3 regions of the Pseudoalteromonas sp. AOP7-A1-14 genome follow, and region 2 is predicted to be linked to each of the others. Evidence: predicted binding sites of a transcription regulator. Region 2 holds the regulator's gene; each other region holds the start of a gene.
The links. Region 2 encodes sigma-54, which starts transcription at its own class of promoters, with help from an activator protein. Its sites were predicted from a motif close to GTTGGCACGNNNNTNGNNT; they were not measured.
Positions count from the first base shown of each region.

Region 1: a site for sigma-54 is predicted at 3,726-3,744, ahead of ACT3RM_RS01205 (amidase family protein). Genes of this name have one in related genera too.
Region 3: a site for sigma-54 is predicted at 2,933-2,951, ahead of ACT3RM_RS01735 (P-II family nitrogen regulator). Genes of this name have one in related genera too.

Region 1 is NZ_JBQSVO010000003.1:67,585-75,112, reverse strand. It holds gene ACT3RM_RS01215 (sulfite exporter TauE/SafE family protein) at 1-764, opposite strand, end outside; gene ACT3RM_RS01210 (gamma-glutamyltransferase family protein) at 772-2,340, opposite strand; gene ACT3RM_RS01205 (amidase family protein) at 2,352-3,545, opposite strand; partial or broken gene ACT3RM_RS01200 (putative 4-hydroxy-4-methyl-2-oxoglutarate aldolase) at 3,897-4,378, opposite strand; gene ACT3RM_RS01195 (TetR/AcrR family transcriptional regulator) at 4,372-5,034, opposite strand; gene ACT3RM_RS01190 (Dyp-type peroxidase) at 6,084-6,977, shown strand; gene argR (transcriptional regulator ArgR) at 6,980-7,447, opposite strand.
Region 2 is NZ_JBQSVO010000011.1:19,707-27,234, forward strand. It holds gene ACT3RM_RS03535 (calcium/sodium antiporter) at 223-1,200, shown strand; gene ACT3RM_RS03540 (KpsF/GutQ family sugar-phosphate isomerase) at 1,227-2,198, shown strand; gene kdsC (3-deoxy-manno-octulosonate-8-phosphatase KdsC) at 2,198-2,749, shown strand; gene lptC (LPS export ABC transporter periplasmic protein LptC) at 2,746-3,300, shown strand; gene lptA (lipopolysaccharide transport periplasmic protein LptA) at 3,290-3,814, shown strand; gene lptB (LPS export ABC transporter ATP-binding protein) at 3,811-4,536, shown strand; gene ACT3RM_RS03565 (RNA polymerase factor sigma-54) at 4,598-6,091, shown strand; gene hpf (ribosome hibernation promoting factor) at 6,120-6,407, shown strand; gene ACT3RM_RS03575 (PTS sugar transporter subunit IIA) at 6,412-6,861, shown strand; gene rapZ (RNase adapter RapZ) at 6,874-7,528, shown strand, end outside.
Region 3 is NZ_JBQSVO010000005.1:15,549-23,076, forward strand. It holds gene ACT3RM_RS01715 (PilC/PilY family type IV pilus protein) at 1-1,285, shown strand, start outside; gene ACT3RM_RS01720 (type IV pilin protein) at 1,296-1,721, shown strand; gene ACT3RM_RS01725 (GspH/FimT family pseudopilin) at 1,728-2,255, opposite strand; partial or broken gene ACT3RM_RS01730 (GspH/FimT family pseudopilin) at 2,335-2,889, opposite strand; gene ACT3RM_RS01735 (P-II family nitrogen regulator) at 3,050-3,388, shown strand; gene ACT3RM_RS01740 (outer membrane protein assembly factor BamD) at 3,466-4,230, opposite strand; gene rluD (23S rRNA pseudouridine(1911/1915/1917) synthase RluD) at 4,372-5,349, shown strand; gene pgeF (peptidoglycan editing factor PgeF) at 5,367-6,095, shown strand; gene clpB (ATP-dependent chaperone ClpB) at 6,426-7,528, shown strand, end outside.

The DNA of each region.
Region 1 (7,528 bases), on a different contig from region 2:
GCGCGTTTTAATTGTTTTTGATCTAGCTTGCTACCAATTTTTACACCCATAGGAGCAAATAAAATAGTAAGCGGGATAATTAAGAAAAAGGCAGGCAGGTTAACTAAACCCCATGTGCCCATAGGCGCATCATCAGGGGTGCTACCGATGCTCAGCAGGGTAATGACACCCGGTAAGGCAATGAGTAAACCAAATACAGCGGCGGTACCTACCGCAACGTGCGTACGAACATTAAAAGCGCTGAGTAAAGGCACCCCAATAGTGCCTCCGCCGATGCCAATCATGACTGAAAAACCACCGACAACACAGGCCATTATCGCTTGACCTATTTTACCCGGTAATTGCTTCACAAGTGCAGGAGCTCCAGCTCTAAAAAGCATATTTAAACTCACAAGTATGGCAATACAGGCAAACATAAGTACCAGTGCATTACCTCGTACTGATTGTGCTAAAAAGCTACCTAGCACCGCCATTACTAAAATAAATGGCGCCCAATATTTTATTAGCGCAAGATCAATATTGCCTTTACTGTGATGTGAGCGAATTGACGAAATTGAAGTAGGCACAATAGTCGCAAGCGAGGTGGCTGTTGTTATCATCATTGCTGATTCAGGACTCACCCCAAAGTTAGGTAATAAAAAGTAAAGCACAGGTACAATAACAATACCGCCACCGACACCGAAAAGGCCTGCTAAAATACCGGCAAAGATGCCCGTTGCGATTAAGGCCAATAAGATTGACCACTGATTTATAATTTCTGACATGGAATTCCTAGTATATTGTTGTCACGGTTGCAAGGCCGTTTGAGCGAGGGTCCGTTGCTGCTTCAAGTGTATCAGAGGTTTCAAGTATTGCCCCTGCATGGCCCATCATTTCATTGTTATCAGTTACACTTACCCAATCATGATTACGACTATTTAACTCATCTTTTATCTCATTGGCTAGGCTTTGTTCTAATTTTAAATTGGTACTTGAATCACCCCATGTTCGTCCTAATAACCAGCGTGGGGCGCTGACCGCATCGGTAATAGATTTGTTACGCCAGACATAGCCCGCAAATACAGCTGCTTGAGTTTGCGGTTGGCCTTCACCGCCCATAGTGCCATAGGCTAGGCGCCGACCATCCGCAAATTTAGCTAAAGCGGGGTTAAGAGTATGCGCTGGTTTTTTATTGGCAGATAAACAGTTTATCTCGCTTTTGTCTAAGCTAAAGCTAATACCTCGGTTATTCCATACAAAGCCACCTTCGCTCATGAGAACGCCACTTCCAAACTCCCAGTAGATACTTTGAATAAAGCTAACTAATTGCCCGTTTTTATCTCTAGCTGCCATCCAAACAGTATCACCGGGTTCGGTACTAAAAGGCCAGTTTTTAGCTTGGCTCATATCTATATTATTAGCTAATTTGGTTAATTGTTCTTTAGTTAGTGCATTTTCGTAAGCTGCGCCCACTATGTCAGGATCAGCCCATAAGGATGGACGGTGAGTAAAGCTTTGCTTTGTCGCTTCGACAATTAAGTGAGCCCAATCAGCCTCGGTTTTTGCTAAGTGCTTTAGCTGGTCAACCGCACCTAGTATTTGTAACGAATGAACGCCTTGAGTTGGAGCAGGTAAATTGTAGCAATCTATCCCTGAAATATTCATAGTCAGAGGAGTGACAACAGTCGCTTGTGTATTCATAATATCCTCAGCGGTCATAACGCTTCCTTGGGCCGCTAAGTCTTTGATAAATGAGTCAGCAAGCGGACCTTGGTAGAAGGCATCTAACCCTTGTTGCGCTAACTGTTCTAATGTATCTGCAAGCTTTGGATTATTAAATTGCTGACCAGCATGCAGAGGTTTACCGTTAGGAATATATAGGTCTCTAAATGCTTTGTTAGTGCCATCAGTTTGTGCAAGCTTTTCACAGGCAGTTTGTAAGCTTTTAGTAACAATAAAACCATTGCGGGCAAGTTCAATAGCGGGGGCTAAAATCCGTGTTAAAGGTAATTGAGCATTTTTGTCAATGTGTAGCGCTTTTTGCCAACCTCTGATTGTGCCTGCTTGAGTTAGTGCGCTTAAACCACCGCGCTCAGGAATTTGGGTTAGATCTTTATAAGCACTGATATCACTTACTGCGCGCCCGCAGGCATCAATAGCGATAGGTGAAGTGGCCTTCGGATTATCTATTAGCCAAAATCCATCTCCAGCAATGGAGTTCATATGTGGGTATACCACACTAATTACAGCAGCGGCTGCGACCATGGCCTCAGTGGCGGTTCCGCCTTCTTTAAGTATATTTATACCTGCCTGGGTGGCCGAAAAGTGTGGGGCGGTAAATGCAATATTTTGTGTACTCATACAATTATGCTCTACTTTAGTTGTGTGTGAATCAGTTGTATGCAAGCTAATAAACTTTTATCGTTACCATGACTCATCATTAGCGAAAAGCCATAGGGGGCGCCATTTGCTAAACATGGCATTGGAATATGCACTTGCGCTGAGCGGCTCAAGCCTGCAATAGCCGATAATGTAATTATTTGCATGCGTAAAGCGTTTGTATCCGCTCCCAACAAGGGTGCTGTTGTCGGTGTAGTGGGTAAAAACAAACAGCTTTTAGAATCTAAGTTATTAGCAACTAATGCTTGCCAGTGCTGTTGTACTTTTTTAGCTTCACGCTCTTCTTGTTCAGTTAATGATAGTGCCATGGTAAAGCGTGCTTGAATAGCCGGAGCAAAGTGTGAAAGTCTCTTAGGTTGCTCTAGCCAATCTCGATACGTGTGAGCAATAGAGCGGCCTTGTAATACTCGAAACGCATCACTAAGTTCGGTAAATATTTGTTTACTCGGTACACTAAAACGCTTGTGTTTAGAGAACTGTTTTTTTGTGAGAGCCAACGAGTTCAGTAATGTGGCTTCTAATGAAGGATCAACGAGCTCAAGTAACTCATCCGCTATTACCAAGGTATTAACCGGATTGATAGGTTGCTTAGGTAATAAAACATCGCCTACCTCTTTAAGTAGTTCTGCGCTTGAGGTAAACCATCCAATAGTGTCAAATGGCGCTGCTAGAGGTATTAACCCATCTTTTGCAATAACATCGTGGCTTGGTCTAATACCGAATAAACCACAGTAACTAGCCGGAATTCGTATTGAGCCACCTGTATCAGTCCCCAGTCCTATATCTGCTAAATCTTTCGCGACTGCGGCAGCAGACCCCATGCTCGAACCACCACAAGCATGGCCTGCCAGCTTAGGATTTTGAGCTGCACCGTAATGTATATTATTACCTTCTAGACTATATGCTAGCTCATCCGTGTGGGTGAAACTTTGGAAGTTACAACCTTGTAGCATTAGTTTTTCAACACAAGAAGCTGTGCTTAGCATGGGGGCTGCATTTTCAAACCAATGAGGGTTACCTGCGCTATTACGCTCATTTTTTACAGCAAAAACATCTTTAACCGCTAAGCGTTTATTGGCTAATAATCCTTGTTGGGTTATTTGCCAGTTTTTTGGGCCATGATCGCAAAAAATGCCGATGTGATTATTGCTTGTTTTTATGCTCATGTTAAAACTCGTTACTTGGTGAAGTTGAGAGAATCGTGTATATGCATTGTTGTTTGTACAAAAGAGATAAATGTCATTTTATATTTGCAAAACAGCATCGCTTTGAGTTCTAAAGCGCGCTCTATGCTTGATTTTGAAGTTGAGTATTTATCTTTTTAGTGAACGTCATTGCTAGTCATTAAGCAAAAGCAGTGCCATAACTATTATGTTGTCCGATTGGTCAGCTTTTATTGGCTCCGCAAGGAACTCATATAATAATAAACCGAAAATGAAGGGTTAAATTAGGTAAAAACGGCCTAATTTGGTGCGCCTTTGCACCAAGTTAGTTCTCTTGTTTATGAGGACTGTGGATTATATAAGTGATTTTTTGCTGATCAATACACCATTAACATCAGCATAAATCCAATCACCTTCATTAATTGTTGTACTTAACATATTTACAGGTTGGTTTTTATCACCAAAACTTCTTTTATCAGTACAGCGAGGGGTGGAACCTAACGCCATTACAGGTAATTCTAAAGTTGTTAGAATTTCTATGTCACGACAACACCCATTGATAATAACCCCTTCCCAACCATTACTTAGCGCGCGCTCGGCCATAATATCACCAATAAAAGCAAGCGTTTACTGGCAAACCCATCAATAATCAGTACTTTTGCAGTACCGTCTTGGTGAAGTATGTCAGCAGCAAGAGAATTGTCATCAGGGCAAGTGACGGTGATAGCTTGGCCGCAGAAGTGTTTGTTTTTCCCAAAATGGTAAAGGCCACTATCCATAACTTGGACGTGGTCACGGTGATCATCATATAAATCTGGAGTCGTAAATTTTAGCATTGTATTTGCTCACTTTGAGTAGGAATAGTTAGACCGAGCCCTTTTAGGATTATATGGGCTATGGAGTCGGTAATCGTGTCGACATCAACTTTATCGTACTCAGGTTTATCAAGTACCAGTAATACTTCACTTTGAAAGTCTGCATAATATTGGGTAGTAGACCAAATAGTAAATAACAAGTGGTAAGGATCAACTCTGTCGATCTTACCTTGTTCCATCCAGCTTTCAAATATTGCTACTTTCTGTTCAACCCAAGGACGTGTATTGGCTTTTATATAATTTTGTAAGTAAGGAGCCCCGCGTAAAACCTCACCCGCAAATAGCCTAGATTGCAAAGGCTTATTAATCGATAAGGTAACTTTATTTTTAATGTAGCTGTACAACACTAATGCGGGATCATCAGAGGCTGTATTTTTGTCTAACCCTAAGTTCCAGTTGACAACAATTCGATCAATAACAGCCTCGTATAAGCCATCTTTACTTTTAAAGTAATATAAAATATTCGCTTTAGGAAATTGCGCTTCTTTTGCTATTTTGCTCATGCTTGCGCCTTCATAGCCGAGTTGAGCAAACAATTGTTCAGCTGCATTTAGGATAAGCAGTTGATTTTTCTCTCGGGTGACTTCTTTTTTATTTAGCTTTTTGTCTGTGATCATTTTTAGTTTGTAATGTCAGAACATTATTTATTCTTAACTTTGCAGCGCTAAAGATCAACAGTCTAACTATGAATATTATAAGTTTGTATATAAGAGGCGAACACTTTTAGCGATAATTTTATATTATGAGGGTTGAATTTAAAGGTATTTATGTCGCATTTGAGAATGAATGATGGGTATATCAATATATTGATGAAGTAGATAAAAAAGAAAAGCGCGTCCTATTTCTAGTCGCGCTTGCGGGATCTTCTTAATTTATTGCATCCTGCAATGGTACTTGATTAACTCCATAATCCTTACTAATCCATGTGATTACGCTATTACTTTTATCTATGCGTAATGTAGGCTATCCGAGCCTATATCCTTATTGCATCCGTGCTCCATTTTCACAATTCCTATTGTGCTTCCTTTACGCATCATCCTGATGCTGTCCAATTTAGTAACACTCCATTGTGTGCTCATCCTGAGCTTGCCCTTAAATCCTTGTTAGGGTAACGGAATCTATAATCCTTAGATTAATGAGTAGTTAATCCATGTCTTTACTCATTAAGGCATTGCTGCCTAACCGATGGAAATAAGTATAGAGTTTTTATTTAGCTAAAAAAGGATAAAATTTGAATGTAAATATTTGTCAAGATTTTGAAACTTATTAAAAGTAATTTAAAATCAATGTTTTACTTTTTATTTTCGTGTTTTTTTATCATCGTTATACTCAATTTCTGCCATACTTGTAAGAGATGTCTCACGTAGTATTTCCATAATGGGAGGCATGTAGCTTAAATAGTTAAACAGAAACTCATTAATCTAATTCATTACTGCGAACTTCTGAACCTTTTTGTTGTTCTGTGTATAAAAGGTGGTTGCAGAGTTTCTTGGTCAAAGCATATACTTATAGGTAAGTATTAACAGTCACTGAATCGAGTTATTTCAATTAGATAACGTTGAGTTAGCTATTAATAGAATAAAATAGAAATAGGCTACGCGGTTTGCTGCAATGCTTTTCATTCGAAAAATTCGGCCGTGTCAAACATTTAAGCTAAGGATATATCATGGCGCAAGCGCAATCTGGAATTTGTGCTGAGGCAAACTTACACGGTTTGCATTTGTTTTTTAACGTGCTAGATAGTCACGATGAGTCTTTACGTAAAAAATTAAAACGAGTCAGTGCAATACAAGATGAATTTGCTGATCAATTCTCTGAGTCTATGCTTACAAGCTTTGTCGCAATTGGTGCTCAGTATTGGCCGCACTTGCTTCCTGAGTTTATCCCAGACGAATTAAAAAGTTTCCCTAATATAACTCATAGTGAGTATCTTATGGGGGCTGAGCCTTTCGACTTATTTATTCAAATCCGTTCAGATCGCGAAGATGTAAATCACTTATTTGCACTGCAAATCTTAAAGCTATTTTCACCAGATGTTGAGCTGGTGGAGCAAGTTCGTAACTTTCGCTTTTTAGATGGTCGTGATTTTAATGGCTTTATTTATGGTGGCGATATGCCTTATGGCAGACAAAAACGCACCACGGCATTAATTAATAAGCCAGGTCACTTTGAAGATCAGGGCAGTTATATTCATGTGCAACGTTTTGTGCATGATTTAAGTGTATGGCAGCACCTATCACTGACAGAACAAGAACAAATAATGGGGCGCACACGCTTAGATAACACACTTGTGGTGCCTGCTATAAAAAGTAGTCATGCCGTTAGGGTAGAACTTAAAGATGAACAAGGGCTGCCGATTTTATTAAATCAAAGTATGCCTTTTGGTGATGTACACGAACAGGGGATTTTAACGGTTAGTTGTTCCGCTTCAGGGGAGGCTTTTACGCAAGTGCTTAAGAGTCGCTTGGGGGAGTGTTCTGATCATTGGCTTGATTTTACTCAAGCCGATATGGGATCTGCGTTTTTTGCACCATCGTTAAACTTTTTAAAGCAACTGTAAGTTTAAACCGTATCAAATAAGATATGAACACGCTCAAGGGTGACATCTATTTCAGATATTTTCGCTGGCGCGATAAAAATAGTGTCATCGCCAGCAATGGTACCAAGTACGCCATCGGCCTTGCCTAATGAATCAAGCAAGCGAGCAATAAGCTGTGCAGCCCCAGGGCTGGTACGAATGATAATCATCATTTCGTTATGCATAATATCTATAACTAATTGGCGTAGAGGGCTTTTAGCAGTCGGTACGCCCATTTCAGCAGGTAAGCAGTAAACCATTTCTTGTTTTGCGTTACGGGTGCGTACAGCACCAAATTTACTTAACATGCGTGAGACTTTACTTTGGCTTATATTATCAAAGCCTTGCTCTTTTAAGGCCTCAACTATTTCACCTTGTGAGCCAAAGTTCTCTTCTTTTAATAACGCTTTAAAGGCTTTAACTAATGCTTCTTGCTTGTCTTGGGGTTGCATGTCGTAGATTCTTATTCATTAATGGTGGGGTAATTCTACACAATATTGCATAGTTATGCAGTAATTGTCTGATGAATTTCA
Region 2 (7,528 bases):
CGTAAAATTTTGTAATATTCTATTACATAACCATCTAATCCTCACCTTTATTGGCTTAACCTACCCTTAAATATTTTATTTACGTACGTATATACAGCCCCGCATTTTAAAGAGACTTAGTACACAATCCTAGCAAATTGACCGGATTCTTTTATTTATACTTTCATGTTGGCTTTTGATACTATTTATAGTCATCTCGTTTAAAAAAATTGGCGTACAGGCATGCTGACATCATTTGTCATTTTAATTTTAGGTTTTGCGGCACTAGTTTGGAGTGCAGACCGCTTTGTTTATGGCGCTGCAGCTCTGGCAAAAAACATGGGGATACCTACTTTAATCATCGGATTAACGGTGGTTGCAATGGGCTCTTCAGCTCCCGAAATGATGGTTTCAGCATCAGCAGCGCTTGCTGGTAAAACAGACACTGCGGTAGGTAATGCGATAGGTTCAAATATCACTAATATTTTTCTAGTGTTGGGTATCACAGCACTATTACGGCCCTTATCAGTTTCTTCATCAACATTAAAACGTGAAATGCCATTAGTATTACTGATTTCAGTGGCTACTTGGTACGTATTTTCAGATAACTACTTTTCATTCACTGAAGGTATTGCGCTACTGGTTGCGTTTATCGTATTTATTGCTGGCCTTATTACTATATCAATTAAAGCCAAAAAACAAACTCAAGCTGATGACCCATTTGTCAGCGAGGCCTGCGAAGACGTGCCTAATAATGTACCAACTAAGTCAGCCGTATTTTGGTTAGCAGTGGGTATAATATTACTCCCTATTAGCTCGCACTTTTTAGTCGGCTCTGCGGTCGATATTGCAAAATATTTTGGCTTAAGCGATTTAGTTATTGGTTTAACCATCATTGCCATTGGCACCAGCTTACCCGAACTTGCTGCTAGCGTTGCTGGGGTATTAAAAAAAGAGGACGATTTAGCTCTAGGTAATATTGTCGGCTCTAATATTTTTAATATTCTAGCTGTTTTACCATTGGCAGGTATTATTAATCCGTCAATTATCGACCCATCAGCAGCCAACCGAGATGTACTGATAATGATAGGCGCAACAATTGCACTTATCGTCATGTCCTTGAGTTTTAGAGGCACACACCGCATTAATAGAGTAGAAGGCGGTTTATTACTAGTCGCATTTATTGCCTATCAAGGCTATATTTTCAGCCAAGTTGGCTAACAGCCATTCATCATACGAGTAGCACAATGACGCAGCTAAATTTTATAGAGCAAGGTAAGCGAGTACTTGAAATAGAACGCCAAGCGCTTGTAGATATAAGCCAATATTTGAATGATAACTTCAATCAGGCTTGCCAGTTAATGTATCAATGTGATGGCCGCGTTATTGTAATTGGCATGGGTAAATCTGGTCATATTGGCAATAAAATTGCTGCAACACTCGCCAGTACCGGGACCCCAGCTTTTTTTGTTCATCCTGGTGAAGCCAGTCATGGCGATTTAGGCATGATCACCCCAAATGATGTTGTTATGCTCATTTCAAATTCAGGTGAAACCAGCGAAGTACTTAATATTATACCGGTACTAAAACGTATTGGCGCAAAAGTAATAAGCATGACAGGAAACCCGCAGTCAACTATGGCTACCCTCGCTAATGCACATGTGTGCATTAAAGTCACTGAGGAAGCCTGTCCACTGGGGTTAGCCCCAACTGCCAGCACCACCGCCACACTTGCCATGGGCGATGCCATGGCAGTTGCACTGCTTGAAGCTCGTGGTTTTACCGCTGATGATTTTGCACTTTCACACCCTGGCGGAAGCCTAGGTAAGCGCTTACTACTGTGCTTAAACGATGTGATGCATGCCAATGAGCTAGTGCCTATTATCACTGATAAGCAAACCATTAAAGACGCATTAATTGAAATGTCGGCAAAAGGCCTTGGCATGACAGCCATTGTCGATAACCAAGGCTTATTAGCAGGGTTATTTACTGATGGTGATTTACGCCGTATTTTAGAGCAACGTATTGATATTCATGGCACCCCAATCATTGAAGTAATGACCCGTTCGTGTACAACCGCCAAAGCACAATTGCTAGCTGCTGAAGCACTAAATATAATGGAACGTCAACGCATCAACGGTTTAATTGTGGTTGATGATAACAACCGCCCTATTGGCGCGTTAAACATGCAAGATTTACTTAAAGCTGGAGTTTTATAATGCAATTTTCTGATTTATACCAGCCTCTAAGCCACGACGTAGAGCAACGCGCAAAAAAAATCAAAATGCTGATTTGTGATATTGATGGCGTATTTTCAGATGGTCGCATCTATTTAGGTAACCAAGGCGAAGAGTTAAAAGCATTTAACACCAAAGATGGTTTTGGCATTAAAGCGCTTATTAATAGTGGCTTTGAAGTTGCGGTGATCACCGGGCGTCATTCACAGATAGTTCAGCAGCGCATGACTAGCCTAACCGTACAACATATTTACCAAGGCCAAGAGGATAAGTTACTAAGCTATCAAGAGCTTAAAAATAAATTAAAGCTCAACGATGACCAAATCGCTTATATCGGCGACGATGGCCCTGACTTGCCTGTAATGGAACAAGTTGGCTTTGCGGTAGCGGTAAATGATGCGCACCCACTTATAAAGCGCCTTGCTCATTATACAACTATGCTACCGGGTGGGTTTGGTGCAGTGCGTGAATTAACCGACTTACTGATGTTAGTTAATAATAAACAGTTAACAAACACAGGCACAAGCTCATGAATAGCGCGCGTATAATTCTATCTATTTTATTTGTAGCGACTATGGTTTGGTTATGGTATCCGTACTTTAATCAACCTCTAGACAATCAAAATAAACAAGAAAAAATCATCGCTAAGCCTGATTATGTAGCAGTTGCCCTTAAGCAAACAGCTTATGATGAACAAGGCAAAATAAGCCATAAAGTCACAGCGACAAAAATGGAGCTTTACCGAAAGCTTGGCTTTACTTACTTTGAACAGCCTATATTTACAATATATAACGAACAACAGACTTGGCGAATAAACGCTAAAGAAGCCACGTTATACGAAAACAACACCCTTATTTTAGACGGTGATGTTGTGGCTAAAAATTTAACTAGTAATGCTATGATTGAAAATATTAACGCCGACAACATTGAAGTAAATATCGAAGCACAAACCATGCGTTCAGCGCAGCCGGTAGAATTAATCGGTCCGAATTTAAAGATCACTGGCCGCGGCCTCGAAGCCGATTTAAAAGCCGAAGTGATAGAACTTATCAACCATACGCGAACCATATATTATGACCAATAAACTAACTAAAATACTATTACCAAGCCTATTCATCGCTTTTTCAACAATCGCAGCCACGCCGCCTGCAGATCAAGTATCAATTAGTGCCGATAAGCAGCAAGCACAACTTAAAGAAAATGTGGGGATTTTTGAAAAAAATGTCGAAGTAATTCATGGTAATCGTCATATTACAGCCGATCGCCTTGAGGTTCATAAACGCGGCGATTTAGGCGAAAATAAACAATTGTTAATCGCAACAGGCAAGCCTGCCTACTTTGAAGAAAAGCAAACCGATGGCACTGTAATGAGCGCCAGCGCCAATGAAGTACGTTACGACGTAGCAAAACGCTTTTTGACCCTAGTTGGTGATGCTAAAGTGACTCAGGCAGGACAAGAAATTAATGCTAAAAGCATCACCTACGATATGCAGCAACAGCTTATTAGCGCCGAAAAAGATGAAAACTCTGACGACCGAGTACACACCATTTTAGTGCCTATAAACAGCAAAAAAGATAACGAAAAAGGCCAACCATGAGCACTTTAAAAGCAGAATTTTTAGCAAAAAGCTATAAAGGCCGCGAAGTCGTAAAAAATGTCGGTCTTGAAGTCAGTGCAGGTAGTATTGTTGGCTTACTTGGCCCAAATGGTGCGGGTAAAACCACCACTTTTTATATGATTGTTGGTTTAGTTCCAAGTGATAAAGGGCGTATTACTATTGATGAGCAAGACATAACGCTACTACCAATGCACAGCCGCGCACGCTTAGGAATTGGCTATTTACCACAAGAATCATCAATTTTTCGTAAACTCACCGTTTACCAAAATTTAATGGCAATTTTAGAAACTCGTAAAGAACTAAAAAAGACTGAACGCGAAGAGGTACTAAATGAATTACTTGACGAACTAAGTATTCAACACATTCGTGATAGCCAAGGCATGGCATTGTCTGGTGGTGAACGCCGCCGGGTAGAAATAGCTCGCGCATTAGCAGCCAATCCTAAATTTATTCTTTTAGATGAGCCTTTTGCTGGTGTTGACCCTATTTCAGTGTTAGATATAAAGAAGATTATTGAACACCTTAAAAACCGAGGTATAGGCGTACTTATTACTGATCACAATGTACGAGAAACCCTTGATGTTTGTGAAAAAGCCTACATTGTTTCTCATGGGGAGCTAATTGCATCTGGCACTCCTGAAAACGTATTAAATAATAAAACAGTGCGCGATGTTTACCTAGGTGAACAGTTTAGACTCTAAATCGACTAGCATCTGCTAGTATTAATTATGACAACATTTTAAAAAGGATTGTTAGAGATACATGAGGCAATCATTACAGCTGCGCATGGGCCAGCAACTTACAATGACACCACAGCTGCAACAAGCGATACGCCTGCTGCAACTTAGTACATTGGATCTCCAGCAAGAAATACAAGAAGCGTTAGATAGCAACCCATTACTTGAGGTTGAAGAACAAAATTTTAGTGACGAAGATGCTGGTAAAAATGAACAAAAGCAAGATACAGATGATGTCACGGTTAGCGCTTCGCCAGACGAAACCTCAAGCGAATACGAACAAGAAAGCTCAGAAGCATTAACTAAAGAAACCGTGAGTGACGAAATGGCAATGGACGTTACGTGGGATGAGTACATGAGTGCAGCCCCTAATACGTCATCAGGGCCAATGCCTGAAGATGAATCTATTTATCAAGGTGCATCAACAGAAACACTGCACGAATATTTAATGTGGCAACTACAGTTAACGCCATTTAGTCCCACTGATGAGGCGATCGCTTTAGCTATTGTTGAAGGCATCGATGAATCAGGTATTTTAACCGTTAGTTGTGAAGACTTATTAGAAAGCTTGAATCAAGGCGGCGAAGAAGAAATAGAACTTGATGAAATACAAGCTGTGTTAAAGAGAATTCAACTTTTTGACCCAATCGGCATCGGCGCACGCAGCTTACCTGAATGCCTATGTATTCAACTAAATCAATTTGATCCCGCAACCCCTTGGATTAGCGAGACAAAAAAGGTTCTAACTGATCATATCGATTTATTAGCCAGTCGTGATTACCGTACTTTAATGAAAAAGACTAAGCTTAAAGAAGACGAGCTTAAAGAGGTTATGACGCTCATTCACAGTCTCAATCCCAAGCCGGCTGATACCATTGTGCGTGAAGAATCTGAGTACGTTATTCCTGATGTGTCAGTGAAGAAAATAAAAGGCCGCTGGATAGTTGAGCTTAACCCCGACAGCATGCCAAAAATTCGTGTAAACAGCCAGTATGCGGCAATGTCTCGCTCTGTTAAATCAAGCAGTGACAGCCAGTTCATTCGCTCTCATCTGCAAGAAGCCAAATGGTTTATTAAAAGCTTAGAAAGCCGTAACGATACTTTATTAAAAGTAACTAACTGCATTGTGCAGCAACAACAAGGTTTTTTTGAACATGGACCCGAAGCTATGCGCCCAATGGTTTTAAATGATGTAGCTGAAATGGTGGAAATGCATGAGTCAACAATTTCGCGAGTAACTACGCAAAAATATATGCATACTCCACGCGGTATTTTTGAGTTGAAATACTTTTTTTCAAGTCATGTAAGCACCGAAAATGGGGGGGAATGCTCATCAACAGCTATTCGTGCTCTGATCAAAAAGCTAGTCAGCGCAGAAAACTCAGCGAAACCGTTGAGTGATAGCAAAATAGCAGATATATTGGCAGAGCAAGGAATAAAAGTGGCTAGACGCACCATTGCAAAATACCGCGAGTCGCTTGCTATTCCACCATCGAACCAAAGAAAAAGTTTGATTTAAGGCGTTAACACACAGAAGGAAAATGCTTATGCAATTAAATTTAACGGGTCGCCATGTAGATATTACTGATTCATTAAGAGACTATGTAAATAGTAAATTTGCGAAGCTAGAAAGGCACTTTGATCATATAAACAATGTGCATGTCATTCTTGATGTAGTAAAACTAAAGCAAAAAGCAGAAGCCACTTTACATGTCAGTGGCGCGGAGTTGTTCGCTTCGACACAGCACCAAGACATGTACGCCGCGATTGACGGACTTATAAATAAACTAGACCGCCAAGTAATCAAACACAAAGAGAAGATTGCTCGACATTAATCCTATGAAATTAAGCTCACTTACTTGTCAGGACTGCAGTAAAGCTGCGGTCCTTTTTAATAGCAAAAAACGCATTATTGAATTCATAAGCCAGCTAGCCCACGAGCAGTTACCGCATTTAGTCCAGCAAGATATACTTAATGCGCTGTTGACTCGCGAAAAGTTGGGGAGTACAGGTATAGGTAAAGGTATTGCTATTCCTCATGGCCGAATGAATGGTATTGATAGTCCTTTAGCGCTTGTGCTAGTGAGTAAATCACCCATTAATTTTGATGCTATCGATAATCGCCCTGTTGATATATTTGTCGCACTCATCGTCCCTGACGGTGATAGTGAGCTGCACTTAAAGACGCTAGCCGCCATTGCTGATAAACTAAACAATAAAGAGTTTTGCAAACAATTACGTAGCGCAAAAACGGACCAAGATTTATTTAATGTAATTGATGCACAATAAAGGAGACTAGTAATGGAGTTAATTATCGTCAGCGGCCGCTCAGGCTCAGGGAAGTCCGTTGCGCTACGAGTATTAGAAGACTTAGGCTATTACTGCGTAGATAATATTCCAGTTAACCTATTACCGTCTCTAGTACGAAGTGTATCAGACAATTACGACAAAATAGCTGTTAGCATCGACGTTAGAAACCTGCCTAAAGAACAAAAAGAATTTAACGATATACTCGAATACCTACCTGGATTTGCAAAACCAACTTTATTTTATTTAGACAGCGACGAGCAAACACTGATAAAACGTTTTTCTGAGACTCGTCGCCTGCATCCATTATCGATTGACTCTTTACCGCTTGATTTAGCGATAAAACAAGAAAAAATATTGCTGGATGTACTGATCACTCATGCTGATTTTATTATTGATACCACCGATTTAAGTGTCCACCAGCTGGCTGAATCAATTCGTGAAAAAATTCTCGGCAAAAAAGACAAAAAATTAATCATAACTTTTGAATCATTTGGCTTTAAACATGGAATTCCTAAACAAGCTGATTACGTATTTGACGCACGATTTTTACCAAACCCACATTGGGAACTTGAGTTAAAGCCACTGACAGGACTTGATCAACCAGTAAAGGATTATTTAGCAAGTCACAGTATAGTGCAAAAGTTCA
Region 3 (7,528 bases), on a different contig from region 2:
TATCACTGATCCTGACTCTCCCAAATTAAAATGGACAATACAAGGAGGTGAGGGTGAATTTACTAAGCTTGCTCAAACGTGGTCGAAGCCACAAGTTGCATTTATAAAAGCGTTTGGCGATAAACCAGTACTTGTTTTCGGCGGTGGTTACGATACTAATAAAGATAATAGCTCTGAAGCTGACTCTGTAGGTAATAATGTATATATAGTGGATGCAGATTCAGGCACTAAGCTTTGGTCATTATTGGATAACGACAGCTTTGAAGGTAAACATAGTATTGCTGCAGGTGTTACATTATTGGATTCTGATTATGACGGCTACATTGATAGAATATATGCAGCAGATACAGGCGGTAATATTTGGCGCATTGATATGCCTAGTGATGATAAAAGTGAATTTAGTTACTATAAATTGGCTGAGCTAGGTGTTGGGGCTGATAGGCGCTTTTTTTATAAGCCGTTAGTAGCTCGGACTATGTTTAGCAAAGTGACAATAGAAGGGGAAGTGACCACACGGTTAGACACCCCGTATGATGCCATTGTTATTGGTAGTGGTAAAAGAACAAGCCCTAATGACGCAGAAACTTCAGATCAATTGTTTATGATACGAGACGAAAATACAGTCACAGAGTCATTTACAGGTAAAGAGCCTGAGGCTATTAAACCAGCTGACTTAATGAGCATGAATGATGACCCATTTGGTAATGCGTTGAGTAACAAAACTGGCTTTATTGAACAAGAAGCAAAGTTGGGAGGAGAGTTTAAAGGGTGGCGTTACAGTTTGGCAGCAGGAGAAAAGTCATTAGCTGCTGCAACCGTTGTCGGTGGTGTTGCTTATTTTACATCTTTCACACCTGCTTCCGAGTCATCAACTAAAAACCAATGCTCGCTCAGTGGCGGCGGCGGCTCGCTTTATGCTTTTCATTTACATTATGGTACTAAAGTTTATGATGACTTAAAGTTTGCAACTAGTACAGAAGTACCCGATACACCGCAGCTTTATTTTGGCTCTACTTGTGCAGATAGCGATGGTAATGGAAAGTGCGATGATGATTCTTCAAAAGTACCTGAAAGCCAATTCTATTTAATTGGACCAGGCATCAAAAGTGATAGTGCTAAAAACCCACTGCAACCACTGGAAATTACAGGCCCAGGCTTGAATGTTGTTAATGGTAAAATCAAGCTTGTGAATGATGAGACGTCAGGGTTTGGCTTTAAAACTCGACAAACGTATATATATAAGCGCGAAGAAAATGATGAAAATATACAGAATGAAGACGATTAAGGCGGTTTAAATGATCAAAAAACAGCGTGGTTTTACCTTAATTGAATTGATGATAGCAGTTGCTATCGTCGGTATTTTAGCTGCAATAGCACTGCCTAATTATTCAGAGTATGTAAAGCGTGCCTCACGTGCAGAGGCTGCTGCAGCATTATTAGATGCTGCAAACAAAGAAGAGCAGTATTTTGTTGACAATAGGGAGTATACAGAGAAATTTACTGATTTAGGTTTACAAAGTAAAACCGAGAATAAACATTTTGAATTAACGATTAAAGTGACGAATAAAAATGCTTTTACAATCACTGCAAAACCTTTTGCAGGGCCGGTAAAAGGAGACGGTGATTGCACTGAGCTTTTCATAACTGATACAGGTCTTAAAGGTGCTAAAGGGGCAAAAACAAACGAAGGAAAGGATGTTGACTACTGCTGGGGTCGGTAGTTTTAATTACTCTTTTTGGCACTTATCAGTTGATTTAATACGAATTCTACCCGTTTGACTTATAGACAAAGCTAGCCCTTCGAGGCTGGCTTTGTTGTTTGGGCAATATATAAAAGTCCCATTTTGAAAGCCATTTAATGACCCATCAGGGCGAAAGGTTATTGCGTTTCGAGGGTATTCAAGGCTATCTGAACTGTGCACCTTTTCAAATGTACTTAAAAGCAGTTCGTCGTGCTCTAACGTTGTTGACTTATCGTGATCAATAAAAAGTGACATTTTTTTATCCCACTTACCCTCAGTGCATTGACCATTTTTTAGTGCGCATAGAGTAACATAAGTACTATTTTCAACAGCATATAAGCGACCGTAGTTGATATTTCTGTGCAGGAGATTAACATGATTTTCTAATCTGTTTTTAGCTAAAAAGTTAGGGTAAAACCACATTGATAGCTGACTAATAATGCTTACTATAACCAGAGCAACCATTAGTTCCAGAAGGGTAGCTCCATTGAGTTTTAGTATTGATAATTTCATCCTTGAAATCCTGAACTAACAATTTATTAATTCAGTCTAGTAAATGATAGCTATATGACAACTGTATTTTGTTTGTTTTTTAATCGCACGTGTTGTTGGTATCACCAACATAAAAAGCAGTCCCTGATACTGATACGCTCAATGCTTTATTATTATCATTACTTGTGCAATAAATAAAACCGGTAAAACCACTAATGCTGGCTAAGCTTGTTGTGATACGACCGCTGGTGTTAAAGCGAAGGCTGCTATCACCAGAAAAACTTATTTTGTCATTAGAGGGTGAGTTCGACATTACACGTAGTAGGCTGTCGCCTGAGCTATCATAACGACCATTGCTATTAGCATCTATAAATAAAATAACGGTATTCGTTGAGTCTCACTTACTTTGACATGTTAGGTTGGTGTTGCTTGAAGCTGGGTTTGGCGCGGGGCATACAATTACAATCTCATCGGTACTTGCTGCTTGAGCTCGGGCATAAGAAATATTTCTTTTTAACTCTAATAAAAAGTTTTCGGCGCGGTTTTCCTCTAGCATGTCGCTGCTATTCCACAATGCTATAGTGGCGATAATACTGGCAATAGCTACAGTAACCATTAACTCTAGTATAGTGAACCCGTGTTGTTTTACTTTCATATACATCTTATTGACTACTCATTACCTTAGTATAGCTATTTTTATTAGCATAATCATAGCATGGCAGATTGTTTTATCACCGTAATACAATCACTTTGTTTGCTATGAGCCTTATGATTGTCTAAAATCGAGGCAACTGTAGCTTTAAAAAGTAATTAATATGAAAAAAATAGAAGCAATCATAAAACCATTTAAATTAGACGACGTTCGTGAAGCACTGTCAGATGTGGGCATCACAGGAATGACGGTCAGTGAAGTTAAAGGTTTTGGTCGTCAAAAAGGCCATACAGAATTATACCGTGGTGCGGAGTACATGGTTGATTTTTTACCTAAAGTTAAGCTTGATATCGTATTAGGTGACGAGGACGTAGAGCGTGCTATAGATGTGATAGTTAAAACCGCGCAAACAGGAAAAATTGGTGATGGTAAAATATTTGTCACAGAAGTTGAGCGTGTCGTGCGTATCCGTACAGCGGAAGAAGATGAAGATGCAATTTAAGTTGTTCTTTAAGTAATCAAGCACAAAAAAAAGGCGCTAACTTATTAAAGTAGCGCCTTTTTTGTGTTTATTTTTACTTACTTATTTCTTTTGTTGAGCTCTCGGGTGCTTTTAGCATGCTCACTTAGCTCTGATAGACCAAGCTTGTCGTAGCTCTTTTCCATCATAGCTAGGGCTTGATCTAGGTAGCTACTTTGTGAGTAATGCTCAACTACGTACTTACCACGGTTAGCGGCTGCTAGGTAGGCTTCGCGTTCGTAGTAATACTTAGCTACTTTTAACTCATAGCGCGCCATTTTATTAAGTAACCATACTAAACGTTTCTTTGCCTCTGGTGCGTACCCACTGTTAGGGAAGCGTTTTACCAGCGTTGATAAATCGGTAAACGCTACGCGGGTACGATTTGCATCGCGATCGGCTCTATCAACTCCAAAATATTCCTGAAAGGCATTTTTATCGGCTTTTATATTCACTAAACCGCGCATGTAGTACATGTAATCTAAGTCTTTGTGATTTGGGTTTAAGCGCAAAAAGCGGTCAATGGTTGCAAGTGCTCGTTCGGTATTACCTGCTTGGTAGTGAGCAAACACTAAATCCATTTGTACTTGCTTTGACATAGGGCCAAATGGGTAACGCGAATCAATAGCAGTTAATAGTTCAATAGCGCGGGCATAAAGACCTGAATCAAGAGTTTGTTTAGCGTCTTCATAAAGCGCTTGTGCGGATTTATTAGGAACACGTTGAATTTCTTCTTCCTCTGGTGCTGATGAGCAAGCACCTAAACCAAGTAATGAAATTGTAAAAACAAGGGCGAATGCACGTTTTCCTATTCTATTTATCATTTTATTTGTTACCTTCGATGTCTTCGGCTAGGCCAATAGGGTAAAACCGAGTAAACTATACATATTATATAATGCTTTTATTAAAAGCGATTCTAACCCAGTCGAGCACAGCTTGCACTGGTAAATTGGGTAAAGTTACTAATGTCAGAGCAAATTTCTCTACAAGCCGAGGTTCCAACTGAATTAGGCGGTAAACGTCTAGACCAAGTATTGGCACAATTGTTCCCGGATTATTCTCGTTCACGCATAAAAACATGGATTTTAGATGATAAAATCACCGTTAATGGCGAAATTTTCAACACTCCACGTGGAAAACTGTTTGGTGGTGAACAAGTTAATGTTGAAACCACCATCGAAGCACCGCGTGAATATGAAGCACAAGATATCAAACTAAACATCGTTTATGAAGACGATGATATTCTAGTGATCAATAAGCCAATGGGCTTAGTGGTGCATCCTGGTGCCGGAAATCCTGATGGTACTGTGCTTAATGCACTATTACATCATTTTCCTGAAATTATTAATGTGCCACGCGCAGGAATTGTACATCGCTTAGATAAAGATACTACCGGTTTAATGGTGGTTGCGAAAACGATTCCAGCACAAACGCATTTAGTAAACGCGTTGCAAAAGCGTGAAAATTTCACTCGTGAATACGAAGCTATTTGTAACGGCACGATGACTGCTGGCGGTATGGTTGAAAAGCCAATTGGGCGTCACCCTACACAGCGTACTCACATGGCCGTGCATGAGCAGGGTAAGCCCGCGATAACTCACTACCGTGTGGCCGAAAAGTTTCGTGCTCATACACGTTTACGTTTACGCCTAGAAACAGGACGGACTCACCAAATACGTGTTCACATGGCTTTTGTCAATCACCCATTAATTGGTGACCGCTCTTATGGCGGGCGTCCACGACCACCAAAAGGCGCAACGCCAGAATTATTTCAAATGTTACGTGATTTTACTCGCCAAGCATTGCACGCAGTTAAGTTAAGTATTGCTCACCCAATTACCGGTGAGATGATGACGTGGCAAGCCCCAATACCCGATGACATGGTTGCTATGACTCAGGCTCTACGTGAAGACACTAAAGCTAACCCTGATATTGAGCTTTAAAGAGCACTGTTACAGGTATGAACTTAACGCCCACATGGCCAGCTCCTCAGAATATTGGCGCGCTTAGTACAACACGTAAAGGTGGCGACTCACAGCCACCTTTTGCGAGTCTAAATTTAGGCTTACATGTGGGAGATAACCCAAACACAGTAAACAGTAATCGTGCAGTATTAACTGCGCAGTTGCCAGCACTTCCTGTTTGGTTAAATCAAGTGCACAGTGGTGATGTTATCAACGTCGACAAACATTTTGATAAAACTTGTCTGTACGATGCTGATGCGTTATTTACTCGTGTTAAAAATCAACCGCTTGCTATTATGACTGCTGATTGTTTACCTATTTTACTTGCTACGCGTTGTGGGTCTGAAATAGCGGCGATTCATGGTGGCTGGCGAGGGTTATCGGCGGGCATTATTAATAATACGCTTGCTCAATTTAGCGTTGAAAGAGCCGATATAATTGCCTGGCTAGGCCCTGCAATTGGTGCTGGGAATTTTGAAGTCGGTAGTGAAGTTAAAGCTATTTTTGAAGCTGAACATAGCAGCCATCAAGCAGCTTTTATAGCTGAGCCTAACGATAAGTTTTTGGCCGATATTTATAGCATTGCTAAACAGCAACTTAACTTACTAGGAGTTAAAGATGTTTTTGGTGGTGAATATTGTACGGTCAGTCAGTCTGAGTTATTTTTCTCTTATCGTCGAGATGGTCAAACAGGGCGGATGGCCTCTGTGATATGGCGTAAATAATCCTGGGCATGTTGACCTTTTAGGATTAAAACTTGTTTATTTAGGGACGGCTTAATCGCGACGCGAGATTTTATCCTAGTGGACTAAGTAAAAATAGGGCAAAGCTATCGCGTCCTGAGCTCGCCCCTTACCTGAATCAATGTAGGCACTAAAGAGTTAATCGTCCTTAGGTTCTGCTTTGTCTAACAAGCAAACTAACTGCTGCAAACTTAGCCTGGGAAGATAAGTAGACCTTAACCTTTTAGCAATTAATTTACAGCTTGTTACTTGATCAAATCGACAAACATACCCATTAATTAAACAATTAGTTTTTTTATTAGGTATCCACTCATGCGTTTAGATAGATTTACCAGTAAATTTCAATCTGCGCTTTCTGATGCGCAGTCGTTAGCTCTTGGTCGTGACCATCAATTTATTGAACCTGTGCATTTAATGTATTCGTTATTGCAGCAAAGTGGCTCAAGTGTTCGCGCACTTTTAGCGCAAGCAGGTATCAGTGCTGATGAACTTAACACCAAGTTATCTCAAGAAATCGAGAAAATTTCTAAAGTTGAAGGTGTTGGCGGTGACGTACAGCTATCAAACAATATGGTGTCTTTAATTAATTTATCTGATAAATATGCACAAAAGCGTAAAGATAAATATATTTCAAGCGAGCTTTTTGTCCTAGCTGCTTGTGAGGATAAAGGCCCATTGGGAAACATTTTTCGCGCCCTTAACTTAACGGTCACGAAGGTTGAAACTGCAATTAAAGCTATTCGGGGTGGTCAAAAGGTAGACGACCCAAATGCGGAAGAAACACGCCAAGCGCTTGAAAAATTTACAGTAGATTTAACCGAACGTGCTGAGCAAGGTAAGCTTGATCCGGTAATAGGGCGAGATGATGAAATTCGTCGTACCATCCAGGTACTACAGCGTCGCACTAAAAATAATCCAGTACTTATTGGTGAGCCTGGAGTAGGTAAAACCGCTATTGCTGAAGGGCTAGCGCAACGTATTATTAATGGCGAAGTGCCGGAAGGTTTAAAAAATAAACGTGTATTATCACTTGATTTAGGGGCGTTGTTAGCTGGTGCTAAGTATCGAGGGGAGTTTGAGGAGCGCTTAAAATCGGTGCTTAATGAGTTGGCAAAAGAAGAAGGCCAAGTTATTTTGTTTATTGATGAAATCCATACCATGGTCGGCGCAGGGAAAAGCGACGGCGCTATGGATGCGGGTAATATGTTAAAGCCTGCCCTTGCCCGTGGTGAGCTGCATTGTGTGGGGGCAACCACATTAGATGAGTATCGCAAGTATATAGAAAAAGATGCTGCTCTTGAGCGTCGTTTTCAAAAAGTATTAGTTGAAGAGCCTTCTGTTGAAGATACTATTGCCATACTACGCGGCTTAAAAGAGCGCTATGAATTACATCATTCTGTTGATATCACCGATCC